Regions from separate parts of the Limnohabitans sp. TEGF005 genome, predicted to be linked through region 1. Evidence: predicted binding sites of a transcription regulator. Region 1 holds the regulator's gene; each other region holds the start of a gene.
What was found. The regulator sigma-54, encoded in region 1, starts transcription at its own class of promoters, with help from an activator protein. The targets are predictions, from matches to a motif close to TGGCANGNAANCTGCTTT.
Positions count from the first base shown of each region.

Region 2: a site for sigma-54 is predicted at 1,992-2,009, ahead of glnA (type I glutamate--ammonia ligase). Genes of this name have one in related genera too.
Region 3: a site for sigma-54 is predicted at 2,970-2,987, ahead of ureA (urease subunit gamma). Genes of this name have one in related genera too.

Region 1 covers NZ_AP029226.1:197,864-202,324, forward strand. The annotation lists gene ACZ5RG_RS00885 (PIN domain-containing protein) at 1-116, opposite strand, end outside; gene ACZ5RG_RS00890 (THUMP domain-containing class I SAM-dependent RNA methyltransferase) at 209-1,549, opposite strand; gene ACZ5RG_RS00895 (RNA polymerase factor sigma-54) at 1,560-3,101, opposite strand; gene lptB (LPS export ABC transporter ATP-binding protein) at 3,139-3,897, opposite strand; gene lptA (lipopolysaccharide transport periplasmic protein LptA) at 3,894-4,461, opposite strand, start outside.
Region 2 covers NZ_AP029226.1:1,655,869-1,660,329, reverse strand. The annotation lists gene ACZ5RG_RS08005 (EI24 domain-containing protein) at 1-908, shown strand, start outside; gene ACZ5RG_RS08000 (competence/damage-inducible protein A) at 944-1,768, shown strand; gene glnA (type I glutamate--ammonia ligase) at 2,056-3,471, shown strand; gene ACZ5RG_RS07990 (hypothetical protein) at 3,588-4,055, shown strand; gene glnL (nitrogen regulation protein NR(II)) at 4,052-4,461, shown strand, end outside.
Region 3 covers NZ_AP029226.1:636,508-640,968, reverse strand. The annotation lists gene urtB (urea ABC transporter permease subunit UrtB) at 1-1,347, opposite strand, end outside; gene urtA (urea ABC transporter substrate-binding protein) at 1,541-2,812, opposite strand; gene ureA (urease subunit gamma) at 3,031-3,333, shown strand; gene ACZ5RG_RS03055 (hypothetical protein) at 3,350-3,520, shown strand; gene ACZ5RG_RS03050 (urease subunit beta) at 3,528-3,857, shown strand; gene ureC (urease subunit alpha) at 3,859-4,461, shown strand, end outside.

The DNA.
Region 1 (4,461 bases):
CGCATGGCGGCGGTGGCCAGCCAGTGTGTGCGGCCTGTCTCGACGCTCACGCGCAGCGCTTCGGCCTTGGGTTCGTCAAACACCCACAGGTCGAGCAGGATGTTGGTGTCCAGCACGCGGCGTGCCGGGGTTTGAACCCCATCTGCGCCCGGACCTTCACTCAGAATTGCGCCCACCTCAAGGTTCACCTCAACGCCCCGCTCCCAACTCATGGTGCAGACGTTCCCGATGTGTCGGGGCCTGAGGTGACTGTTGGGTTGTTGCTGCTGTCGCTTGGCGTGCGCTTCAAGCTGCCTTTGATCATGTCAAAGCGGAACAAGCGGCATTCGATGGGGCCGTTCCACATGGGCACGCGGCGCGATTCTTTCAGGCGCATTTTGCTGGGCAGCTTCAGGTCGGGTGTGAGCATCCAAGCGCTCCAGCCGCTGTAGTTTTTCTTCCAGTGGCTGGCCAGTTGGGCAAAGAAGTCGACGCTGTCGTCGCCATCATTGGTTTGCGCGGTTTCGCGGTGGTGGCTTTGGTCGGCTGCGCGGGTACTTGAACGCGCATCGGCCAAGGCACCGGGCTGGAAGCTGTCACGCCCACGACCGGCGACACCGGCAGCGGCAATGCGCTCGCCATAGGGCGGGTTGAGCAGCATGACGCCGGGGGTCTCGCTGGGCGGCATGCGTTGCAGGGCATCGCCGCCTCGGAACTCGATCACGCCCGACACGCCTGCGCGTTCGGCGTTGCGCTCGGCAAAGTCGACCATTCGGAAAGCCACATCGCTGCCAAAAATGGGCGCGGTGGGTTCGTGCTCGTGGTCGCGGGCTTCTTCGATCAAGCCTTGCCAGACATGGTTTTGGAAAGGCAACAGCTTTTCAAAGCCAAAGCGGCGTTGCAAGCCAGGGGCGATGCCACAGGCGATTTGCGCCGCCTCAATCGGGATGGTGCCGCTGCCGCAGCAGGGGTCGTACAAAGGCACTGTCGCATCCCAGCCGCTGGCCGCGATCATGGCGGCCGCCAAGGTTTCCTTCAGGGGCGCGTCGCCCTTGTCGGTGCGCCAGCCGCGCTTGAACAGCGGTTCGCCCGAGGTGTCGATGTAGAGCGTGAGGGTTTCGGGTGTGACGTGGGCATAAATGCGCACATCGGGCCAGGTGGTGTCCACGTTCGGGCGCTCGCCGCGCTTGGCGCGAAAGCGGTCGGCCACCGCGTCTTTGATTTTGAGGGCGGCAAAGTTCAGGCTGGTCAGCGGGCTGTGCTGCGCCGTGATGTCGATCTTGAACGTCTGCTTGGGCGTGAACCAAATTTCCCAGGCCACTTCGCTGGCGGCTTGGTACAGGTCGTTTTCGTTGCGGTAGTCGGTGACGGACAGCTGCACCAGCACGCGCTGGGTCAAGCGGCTGTGCAGGTTGATGCGCATCGCGTCGCGCCAAGAGGCGCGGGCCATCACGCCGCCGCGTCCGGTCATCAGGTCGTTGCCGGTCAGGCCCGTGATGGCGTGCACCTCGTCGGCCAAAAAGCCCTCGACGCCAGCGGCGCAAGGCATGAACAGGTTCAATGAATTCACTCGAATACTCTCAAAGGGTTTTGCGCAGGTTCGCAGGCGCGATCTTCAGGGCTTCGCGGTATTTGGCCACCGTGCGGCGTGCGCAGTCGATGCCTTGCTCTTTCAGCATTTCTGAAATTTGGTTGTCCGACAGGGGTTTGGCGGGTTTTTCAGCCGCCACAAACTGCTTGATCAGTGCCCGCACGGCGGTGCTCGATGCGGCGCTGCCACTGTCGGTGCCCAAGCCCGAGCCAAAGAAATACTTCAGCTCAAACGTGCCTTGCGGCGTGGACATGTATTTGGCCGTGGTCACGCGGCTGATGGTGGACTCGTGCATGCCCAGCTCGTCGGCGATCTCGCGCAGCACCAGCGGGCGCATGGCCAGCTCGCCGTGGGTGAGGAAGTTTTTTTGCCGCTCCACGATGGCGGTGGATACGCGCAAGATGGTGTCAAAACGCTGCTGGATGTTTTTGATGAACCAGCGCGCTTCTTGCAGGCGCTGCTGCAAACCGGCATGCGATGAACCCTTGCTGCCGCGCAAGGCGTTGGCATAAATGTCGTGCACGCGCAGCTTGGGCATCACGTCGGGGTTGAGCTGGATGCGGAATTTGGGCGTGGCCGTTTTACTGGTGTTCACCACCAGCACGTCGGGGATGATGATGTTTTGTTCGGCCTGCGCAAACGGGCGGCCGGGTTTGGGCTCCAGCCGGGCAATGAACGGGATAGCGGCTTTGACCACGGCCTCGTCCAGACCGCAGGCCACAGCCAGGCGTTTGAAGTCGCGTTTGGCCAGCATTTCCATGGGTTGAGCGCAGACGGCCAGAGCGGCTTGGGCGACCTCGTCGTCTGGCGCGTCCTTGAGCCATGCCTTGATCTGGATGCGCATGCACTCGGCCAGATCGCGTGCGCCCACACCCACGGGCTCGAGCGATTGCAGCAAACCCAGCGCCACGGTGAAGCGGTGCACCAGCTCGTCCAGTTGTTCAAAATCGTCGCTGCCAGCCAAGCTGGCGGCCAATTCAGGCAGGGTGTCGGTCAGGTAGCCGTCGTCGTTGAGCGACTCGATCAAAAAGCGCAGGGCAGCACGGTCGATCTCGGACAAGCGCAGCGACAAGGCCTGGCGGTGCAAAAAGTCGGTGAGCGAGCCGCTGCTGCGGGCCAGGTCGATGGCGTCAGCGGTTTCTTCGCCATTGTTCTGGCGCGGTCCGGCATCGCCACCCCATTCGCTGTCGTCAGGGCGCATGTCCACGCTGCCGTCGCCGTCCCAGCTTTCGGCCACATCGGTCACGGCTTCGTCGCTGTTTTCGCTGGCGCTGTCGTCGCTGCTGCTGGATGTGCTGGCGCTTTCGCTCACCCGATCGCCCAGGCTGACGTGGGTGTCGGTTTGGTCCAGGCCAAAGGCCTCGGAGGCCGCTTCTTCTTCGCTGCGCTCAAGAAATGGGTTTTCGTCCAGCATCTGGTCGACCTCTTGCGACAGCTCCAGCGTGGACAGTTGCAGCAGGCGGATCGATTGTTGCAACTGGGGCGTGAGCGCCAGGTGCTGGGACATGCGCAGCGACAGACCGGGTTTCATGGCTGTGCTTTCATGGCGTGGACCTTGGATTTGTTCATCACATCCGGAAGTGTTCGCCCAGGTACACCCGTCGCACCTCGGCGTTGGACACGATTTCGTCGGGGGTGCCTGCAGCCAGCACGCGGCCTTCGCTGATGATGTAGGCGTGGTCGCAAATGCCCAAGGTCTCGCGCACGTTGTGGTCGGTGATCAGCACGCCAATGCCGCGCTGCTTGAGGAAGGCAATGATGCGCTGGATCTCGATCACGGCGATCGGGTCAATGCCAGCAAAAGGCTCGTCCAGCAAGATAAAACGCGGGTTGGTGGCCAAGGCGCGGGCAATCTCTACGCGGCGGCGTTCACCCCCTGACAGCGCGACCGCAGGGGAATCGCGCAGGTGGTCGACGCGCAGGTCGGCCAGCAACTCGCTCAGGCGTTGTTCAATGTCAGCCGATGAGAGTGCATGACCCTGGGCGTCGGTTTGCAGCTCCAGAATGGCGCGCACGTTGTCTGCCACCGACAGTTTGCGAAAAATCGAGGCCTCTTGCGGCAGATACGACAGGCCCATGCGCGAGCGCTTGTGAATGGGCATGCGCGTGACGTCTTGCCCATCAATCATGATCTGGCCGCCATCACCACGCACCAAGCCCACGATCATGTAAAAAGAGGTGGTTTTGCCTGCGCCGTTGGGGCCGAGCAAGCCCACCACTTCGCCCTTGTCTACTTGCACGGACACGTCGTGCACCACTTTGCGGCTGCCGTAGGCCTTTTTCAGGTGGTGCGCTTCCAGTCGGCTGGGCACGAGTGGCTCACTCATTGTTTTTTGCTTTCGCCTGTATTGGGGCTGATCCGCAGGGCAGGGATGGCCGTTTTCGGAGCGGGGGGCGTGGTCGCCGGGCTTGTTTTTCTGGGCGTCAGCACGGCGCGTACGCGTTGATCTCGCGGGTCCGTGGCTTGGGTGCCTTTGGGCAGACCGTCCACGGTCATGACTTCGGTGGTGTTGTTGAAAATGATTTTTTGACCATTGAGTTGGTCGGCCAGCTCGGTGCCGCGCAAAATTCGAACTTCTGCCCGCTGACTCAGTGTCACGACATCGGCCTGGCTGTCGTAGATGGCCATTTCGCCTTCACCTTCGGTGAATTCATCGACGCCTTCGCGTTTTTGCCGAAAAAAGACGCGTTCGTTCGGTGCGGCCCAAACGTGCGCCACTTGTTGGCCGTTTTTGTCTTGTTGCACTTCCATGCGATCGCCGCGCAAAACCATGGTGCCTTTGAACGCAACCACCTTGCCTGTGAAATGGGTGAGCAGTTTGTTTTCGTCGTGGCGCATGGCATCCGCCTCAATCAGCATGGGCTTGTCGCGGTCGGCTTTTTCGGCCCAC
Region 2 (4,461 bases), 1.5 Mb from region 1:
ATTCTTTTTGGCGTGCTGCGATGTATTGCCTCTACCCCCGGGTGATCGGCTTGTCGGTTTTGCCGCTGGTGTTGATCGTGGCCCTGTCCTGGTTGCTGGGTTATTGGTACTGGGACATCGCCGTGACTTGGGTGCGGGCCTGGCTGGATGCGTCCAGTTGGTTGGCGGTGGTGTGGCGTTGGCTGGAGGGCATTGGCTTGCCCGACCTGAAAACCGTGGTGGCCCCGTTGTTGGTGATTTTTTCAGTCACGCCCCTTGTTGTTGTCGCGTGCTTGCTGGCGGTGTCTTTTTTGATGACGCCATCGCTCACGCGTTTGGTGGCCGATCGGCGCTTTGCGGGCCTGCAGCGCAAACAGGGCGGCAGTTGGCTGTTCAGTTTGTGGTGGACTTTTTTGTCTTTGCTGCTGGCCTTGGGTGCTTTGTTGTTGACCTTGCCCATGTGGCTGGTGCCGCCGCTGGCCATGCTTTTGCCCGCACTGATTTGGGGTTGGCTGACCTACCGCGTCATGGCCTTTGAGGTGTTGGCCGAATTTGCCAGTGCCGACGAGCGCCACACCCTGATGGCACGCCACCGCATGAGCCTGCTGGGCATGGGTGTGGTCACGGGCCTCATGGGTGCAGCACCCAGTTTGGTGTGGGCCTCGGGTGCTTTGTTTGCCGCAGCGTTTGTGATTTTGGTGCCTGTGGCCATCTGGATCTACACCTTGGTGTTTGCCTTTTCCTCGCTGTGGTTTGCCCACTTTGCCTTGGCTACTTTGTCCGCGCTGCGTGATGAACCTCAGCACGCCGCAGTCGATGAGGTTTTGCCCGCCGTGCCCCCTTCGCCCCATGTTGCCGCCCGATTGGGCGAAGACGCGGGCGACACGCCGGACGGTGTGACCGATGTCGTACCCCGACCCAGCCTTTGAATTCTTAGAACCCTTTGAGCCAACTCCAACTCCCCATGACCAGCACGACCCCCACCTTTGGCCTGATCATCATTGGCGACGAAATCATGTCCGGCAAACGCCAGGACAAGCACATGCCCAAAGTCATTGAGCTCATGTCGGCCCGAGGGCTGACGCTGAGTTGGGCCGACTATGTGGGCGATTCGCCCGAGCGCATCACCGCCACACTGCAGCGGGCCTTGGCTTCGGCCGATGTGGTGTTCAGTTGCGGCGGCATTGGCGCCACGCCTGACGACCACACCCGGCAATGCGCCGCACGGGCCCTCGGGGTGCCTTTGGCCTTGCACCCGCAAGCCAAGCTGCTGATTCAAGAGCGCATGCAAGACACAGCCAAAGAGCAGGGCACGGCCTACGAGCCAGATCGCCCTGACAACATCCACCGGCTCAACATGGGCGTGTTCCCTGAGGGCGCGACCATCATCCGCAATCCTTACAACAAGATTCCCGGCTTCAGTTGCCAGGGCGCGGGTGGCGGTGCGGTGCATTTTGTGCCCGGTTTCCCGGTCATGGCCTGGCCCATGATCGAGTCGGTGCTGGACACCCAATACAGCGCCCACTTTTGTCAGAACGCCTACGTTGAAAAATCGGTGGTCATTTTGGGCGCCATGGAGGCCACGCTGACCCCGCTGATGGAAGCCATCGAAGCCGCGCACCCCGGCGTCAAGGTGTTCAGCTTGCCCAGTGTGGATCACCCGCAGTGGGGCCGCCACATCGAATTGGGGGTCAAGGGAGAGCCCGGCCGTGCCGACGCGGCCTACGCAGACTTGCGACTGGGGCTGAATGCGTTCCAGCTGAAATATGGCCCTGAATTGGTGCGTTGATTTAAAATTCACCAAAATAGTGCGGTTTTGCACAATTTTAGTGCAAATTGACGAGGGCTCTGGAGACGTTGGCACTGGGTGTTCCCTGAAAACCCGTGCTGCAAGGGCCCATGTTGGATCGCAAAACCCGGTTGGGGTACTTTTTTTACAGCGGGCAGATGCGCAAGCGGCTTGGGTCAAGGCACAATCTTGGACTGTTCGGGTGTGGTCCGCTGAGCCAAGTTGGCATAGAAACTGCAAGACCTGTACGACAGCTTTTTAACCCCCTTTCCATTCAGGAGAATTTGATGGCCAAGACCGTCGCAGACGTGATGAAGATGGTGAAAGAGAACGAAGTCAAGTTCGTTGACTTCCGTTTCACCGATACCCGTGGTAAGTGGCAGCACATCACTGCACCCGTGTCGCAGTTTGACGAAAGCAAGTTCGAAGAAGGCCAAGCCTTTGACGGCTCTTCGATCGCTGGCTGGAAAGGCATCGAAGCTTCGGACATGTTGTTGATCCCCGATGCCAACAGCGCCATCATTGACCCCTTCTTCGAAGAAGTCACTTTGGTCCTGATCTGCGACGTGATCGAGCCCACAGACGGCAAGGCCTATGAGCGTGACCCACGTTCCATTGCCAAGCGTGCCGAGACTTACCTCAAGCAATCGGGCCTGGGCGACACCGCCTACTTTGGTCCCGAGCCAGAATTCTTCTTGTTTGACGACGTGCGCTGGAGCACCGAGCCGAACAACACCTTCTACGCCATCGACGAAGCCGAAGCCCCATGGAACAGCGGCACCAAGATGGACAACGGCAACAGCGGTCACCGTAACCGCGTCAAAGGTGGCTACTTCCCAGTGCCTCCCGTTGACAGCACGCACGACATGCGCAGCGAGATGTCCTTGATCCTCGAATCCGTGGGCATCCCGGTCGAAGTTCACCACCACGAAGTGGCTGGCGCAGGTCAGTGCGAAATCGGTACCCGTTTCTCCACACTGGTGGAGCGCGCCGACTGGACATTGCTGCAAAAGTACGTGATCCACAACGTGGCCAACGCCTACGGCAAAACCGCCACCTTCATGCCCAAGCCTTACGCTGGCGACAACGGTTCCGGCATGCACGTTCACCAGTCCATCTGGAAAGACGGCAAGAACCTGTTCGCAGGCAATGGCTACGCTGGCTTGTCTGAATTCGCCCTGTACTACATCGGCGGCATCATCAAGCACGCTCGCGCCCTGAACGCGATCACTAACCCTGGCACCAACAGCTACAAGCGTTTGGTTCCACACTACGAAGCCCCTGTGAAATTGGCCTACTCGGCCAAGAACCGCTCGGCTTCGATCCGTATCCCCAACGTCGCCAGCGACAAGGGCCGTCGCGTGGAAGCCCGCTTCCCCGATCCATTGTGCAACCCTTACCTCGGCTTCGCAGCCTTGTTGATGGCTGGCTTGGACGGTATCGAAAACAAGATCCACCCCGGCGAAGCAGCGACCAAAGACCTGTACCACTTGCCTCCAGAAGAAGACAAGTTGGTCCCCACTGTGTGCTCCAGCCTCGACCAGGCACTGGACGCGCTCAATGCAGACCGCACTTTCTTGACCAAGGGTGGCGTGTTCACCGACTCGTGGATCGACGCTTACATCGAATTGAAGATGCAAGAAGTCAACCGCAGCCGCGTTGAAGTGTCGCCTGTCGAATACGACATGTACTACTCGCTGTAAGAGGCATGACATTGCACATTCCAGTGCAATACCAAAAGGACGGCTTTGGCCGTCCTTTTTTTCTGGTTCAGTGCCATTCGAATTTTGCAAAAATCAGCCCACATCGGAGTCGCAAGATGAAGCATCAGGCGGTCATTGAGCGCTGTGGCACCGAATACACCAATGCCCCACGCGACATGACGCAGTGTGAGCGTTTGACCGAACAGGCCGTCACGGTCATTTCGGGTTTGCGCCCTTCATCCGCACGCACCAGTGTGATGGCCGATGCGCCTGGGGTGTACGAACTGCGCACCAAAACAGAGCCTGCTCGGCCTGTAACCGCCCTGCAAGGTGAGCGCGATGTTCAGGCGCGCACCATTCTGGATCAAGAGCTGCAGCGGGTGCAGAAACAGCACCAAGGTTTGGTGCAAGAGTACAAGCAGGGCGCGCCAGTCAAATGGGCAAGCGAACAGGCCGCGCCCCACAAATACCAGGACCGCGTGACCGCGCTCAAAGCCGCCATTGACCGGGCACAGCGCGATATCGACAGTTTGCAACGCGAGTTGGCACATCGCCCACTGGCCATGAAAACCTTGAAGCCATGACCACGTCAGTTCTCCGATTTCAGGCCTTTGATTTGTTGGCCACTCCCGTGGCCGTGTTGCAGGGCCAAGGTCGTGTGCGCTTTGTCAATGCGGCTCTTGAAGACGCCTTGGGCATGTCCCGGCGCACCCTTTACGACACCTACCTGCCCGACTGCTTTTTGGACCCGCAGCCTTTGGCTGCGGCCCTGGTGGGGGCGCAGTCCAACGAGTTTGCCGCGCTGCGCTACGAAGCCCAGCTGCGCCGACTGCACCACGAAGACCCCTTGCCTGTGCATGTGATCGTAGCCCCGTCGGACCAGGCTGACGAAGTGATCGTGGAGCTTTTGCCCGTTGAACAGCAAACCCGCCAAGAGCGCGAAGAGCGTCTGCTGGAGCAGGCCCAGGCCAACAAAGAACTGATTCGCAA
Region 3 (4,461 bases), 440 kb from region 1:
GCCGACGTTGCCCACCTGACTCAAAGCGCAACCGGCCAAACCGGCAATGCCCGAACCCAAGGCAAAGGCATAGGTGTCGATGCGGGCGGTGTTGACGCCCATGCACGAAGCCATGGGGCGGTTTTGCGTGACGCCACGCACAAACAGGCCCAAACGCGTTTTGCCAATCAACAGCGCCATGCCCACCAGCACGGCGGCGGCAAACACAATGATCAACACACGGTTCCAAGGCAATTGCAGGTTGGGCAGCAACTGCAGCGAGCCGCTCATCCAAGAAGGGTTTTCGACGCCCACGTTTTGCGCACCAAACAAGCTGCGCACGCCTTGCATCAGCACCAGGCTGATGCCCCAGGTGGCCAGCAAAGTTTCCAAAGGGCGGCCGTACAAATGCTTGAGCACGGTGCGCTCCATCACCGCCCCCACCAAGGCCGAGGTGATGAACGCCACCGGAATAGCGACCGCCAAGTAAGCGTCAAACGCGGCGGGCAGGTAATCCCGAAACAAGGCTTGCACCACATAGGTGGCGTAGGCACCAATCATCATCAGCTCGCCATGCGCCATGTTGATCACGCCCATCAGGCCATACGTGATGGCCAGCCCCAGTGCCACCAGCAACAAGATCGAGCCCAGGCTGGCACCCGTGAAAAGCGCGCCCAAGCGCTCGCCCCAGCGCAAACTTTCTTGCACAGCGGCCAACGAAGTCTGAATTTGTTTCTTGACCGAAGGCTCTTGCTCATCAGCCAGGCGCTGGTTGAGCAACAACAAGGTCTCTGGCTGTTTGCTGTCGGCCAGCTCACGAGCGGCCAGCAAACGGTCGTTCGGTGCATCGCTGTTGAGCAGCGCAGCCGCACGGGCCTGGCGCACCAGGCTTTGCACAGTGGCATCTTTTTCAGCCGCCAGCGCTTTTTCCAGCAAAGGCTTGCGACTGGCATCAGGCTCTTTGAGCAGTGATAAGGCCGCCAGACGGCGCACCTTGACATCGGCGCTGAACAACTTGAGGGCAGCCAGCGCTGTGTCGATCTCGCCACGCAGGCGGTTGTTCAACATCACATCTTCGGCGTCTGCGGGCACGGTGACAGACTGGCCTGTCACAGGATCTGTGCCCTGGCCATCGCGCACGACCAGCACCTGGTCTTTGGCGATCTTGACCACATCGTCGGCCAGCGCCTGCAAATACGCGGCGGTTTTGTCATCGCCTTGCGCCACCGCTTGTGCCAAAGCTTCTACGCGGGCATCGCTCTCTCCGGTCGCCATGGCAAGGGCTTCGTCCATCGTCAGGGCTTGCGCGGCCGACAGGCCCCACACCGCGCTGGCGATCAACGCGCCTTTCACAATCCATCTTTTCATTTTTCTCATCTCATGTTCAGCAGCTGCTCGCCAAGGCAATCTTGGGCATGAAATGGATTCCCGCGTGCGCGGGAATGACAGTTTGTTCATCAAACTCATGAATGACAAGTGTCGTGTCATCCCCGCGAATGCGGGGATCCATCTCGTTGACTGTCATGGATTCCCGCCTGCGCGGGAATGACCTTCAAACCCATCACTTCTTGGCAGGTTCGTCAGGCTTGACGTCGTTGCCGGGGATGTAAGGGCTCCATGGCTTGGCTTTGACCGGGCCAGGTGTCTTCCACACCACGTTGAACTGACCGTCGGCCTTGATCTCGCCGATGAACACCGACTTGTGCAGGTGGTGGTTTTTCTCGTCCATCTTGCTGGTGATGCCGCTGGGCGCTTTGAAGGTCTGACCCGCCATGGCTGCGATCACTTTGTCGGTGTCAGTCGACTTGGCTTTTTCAACCGCTTGCTTCCACATGTTGATGCCGATGTAAGTCGCCTCCATCGGGTCGTTCGTCAATGGCTTGTCTTTGTGACCGGCGATGTTTTTGGCCTTGGCATAAGCCGCCCACTTTTTGGTGAACTCGTCGTTGGCCGGGTTCTTGATGGACATGAAATAGTTCCATGCCGCCAGGTGACCGACCAAAGGCTTGGTGTCCACGCCGCGCAGCTCTTCTTCACCCACCGAGAAAGCGACCACCGGCACGTCTTTGGCTTTCAGGCCCGCATTGCCCAGCTCTTTGTAGAAAGGCACGTTGGAGTCACCGTTGATGGTGGAGACCACGGCGGTCTTGCCACCGGCTGAGAATTTCTTCACATCGGCCACGATGGTTTGGTAATCGCTGTGGCCAAACGGGGTGTATTTTTCGTCGATGTCTTTGTCAGCCACGCCTTTGGACTTGAGGTACGCGCGCAAGATTTTGTTGGTGGTGCGGGGGTACACATAGTCGGTGCCCAGCAAGACCCAGCGCTTGGCTGCGCCGCCTTCTTTGCTCATCAGGTAGTCGACTGCAGGAATGGCTTGCTGGTTGGGCGCAGCACCGGTGTAGAACACGTTTTTCGACAGCTCTTCACCTTCGTACTGCACGGGGTAAAACAGCAAGCCGTTCATTTCTTCCACCACCGGCAGCACCGACTTGCGCGACACCGAAGTCCAGCAGCCGAAGATCACCGAGACCTTGTCTTGACCGAGCAACTGCTTGGTTTTTTCAGCAAACAAAGGCCAGTTGGAAGCGGGGTCAACAATCACAGGCTCAAGCTTTTTGCCGAGCACACCGCCCTTGGCGTTGATCTCGTCGATGGCCATGAGCACGGTGTCTTTCAACACGGTTTCAGAAATGGCCATGGTGCCCGACAAGCTGTGCAACACGCCCACCTTGATGGTGTCAGCGGCCAGTGCCTGGACCGAGAAAGTCAAACTGCCCGCCACCAAGGCTGCGGCAGTTGCGAGGGCTTTGAGATTGCCACGACGGTTCATCATGAGATCACTCCAATCAGGAAAGTAGGTTTTCAAACACGCGGAGACTTGCAACGCTGAACCTGCTCTTGCAATCACCGTGCCAACCCACGCAAATGCCCTGACGCCCGCCAACAGGACTGCCGTTTCCCTAGGAATTGAGTGGCTCCCTATAAAGGGGCACGCTCTTTGCTACATTGAAATCATCCAATGCACCAATTCAACCAGAGCGCACCAAAATGGAACTCACCCCTCGCGAAAAAGACAAGCTGCTGATCTTCACAGCAGGCCTTTTGGCCGAGCGCCGCAAAGCACGCGGCCTCAAACTGAACTACCCCGAAGCCATTGCGCTGATCAGTGCCGCCGTCATGGAAGGCGCACGGGACGGCAAGACTGTGGCGCAACTCATGAGCGAAGGCCGTAGCGTTTTGACGCGGGCAGACGTGATGGACGGCATCGCCGAAATGATCCCCGACATCCAAGTCGAAGCCACTTTTCCAGACGGCACCAAATTGGTGACCGTGCACCAACCCATTGTTTGAACCCCAGGAATCACACATGAAAAAATTCACTTTGACACTTGGCCTCGCACTGTCCAACCTGGGCAACACCGCTTGGGCTCACGAGGGCCATGGCCTGGGCAGCACCCATTGGCACGCCACCGATGCACTCGGTTTTGTGGTCGCTGCCGCCTTGGTGGCGGTGGCGTTTTACTTCGGCAAAAAGTGAGCCCGACATGACGCCTGGAGAACTTTTGATTGACCCCGGTCAGCATGCGCTGAACGTGGGCCGCCGCACCTGCACGCTGGTGGTGCAAAACGCCAGCGACCGTCCGATTCAAGTGGGCTCGCACTACCACTTTGCCGAAACCAATGCAGGCTTGAAATTCGACCGCACCGCCGCACAAGGCATGCGCCTGAACATCACATCGGGCACCGCCGTGCGCTTTGAGCCGGGCCAACAACGCACCGTGGAGCTGGTGGACTACGCCGGTGACCGCGTGGTGTACGGCTTCAGAGGCCTGACCAACGGTGCACTCGACACCACGCATGCGAAAGGCAACTGACATGGCCCACATCGACAAACGCGCTTACGCCGAAATGTTCGGCCCCACCGAGGGCGACCGGGTTCGCCTGGCCGATACGGCCTTGCTCATCGAGGTCGAAAAAGACTTCACCTTGCTGGCAGGTGGCTACGGCGAAGAGGTGAAATTTGGTGGCGGCAAGACGATCCGCGATGGCATGTCGCAATCGCAACGCACCAATGCCGAGGGCGCGATGGATTGCGTGCTGACCAATGCGCTCATCGTCGACCATTGGGGCATCGTCAAAGCCGATATTGGCCTCAAGGGCAACCGCATCGCCGCCATTGGCAAGGCGGGCAACCCAGACACCCAACCGGGCGTGGACATCGTCATTGGCCCTGGCACCGAGATCATCAGCTGCGAAGGCCTGATCGTGACGGCAGGCGGCATCGACAGCCACATCCACTTCATAGCGCCCCAGCAAATAGACGAAGCGCTGGCCAGCGGCGTGACCACCATGCTGGGCGGCGGCACGGGCCCGGCCACCGGCACCTTTGCCACCACCTGCACGCCCGGCCCTTTCAACATCGAACGCATGATGCAGGCGGCTGACGCCTTTCCGATGAACCTGGGTTTTTTGGGCAAA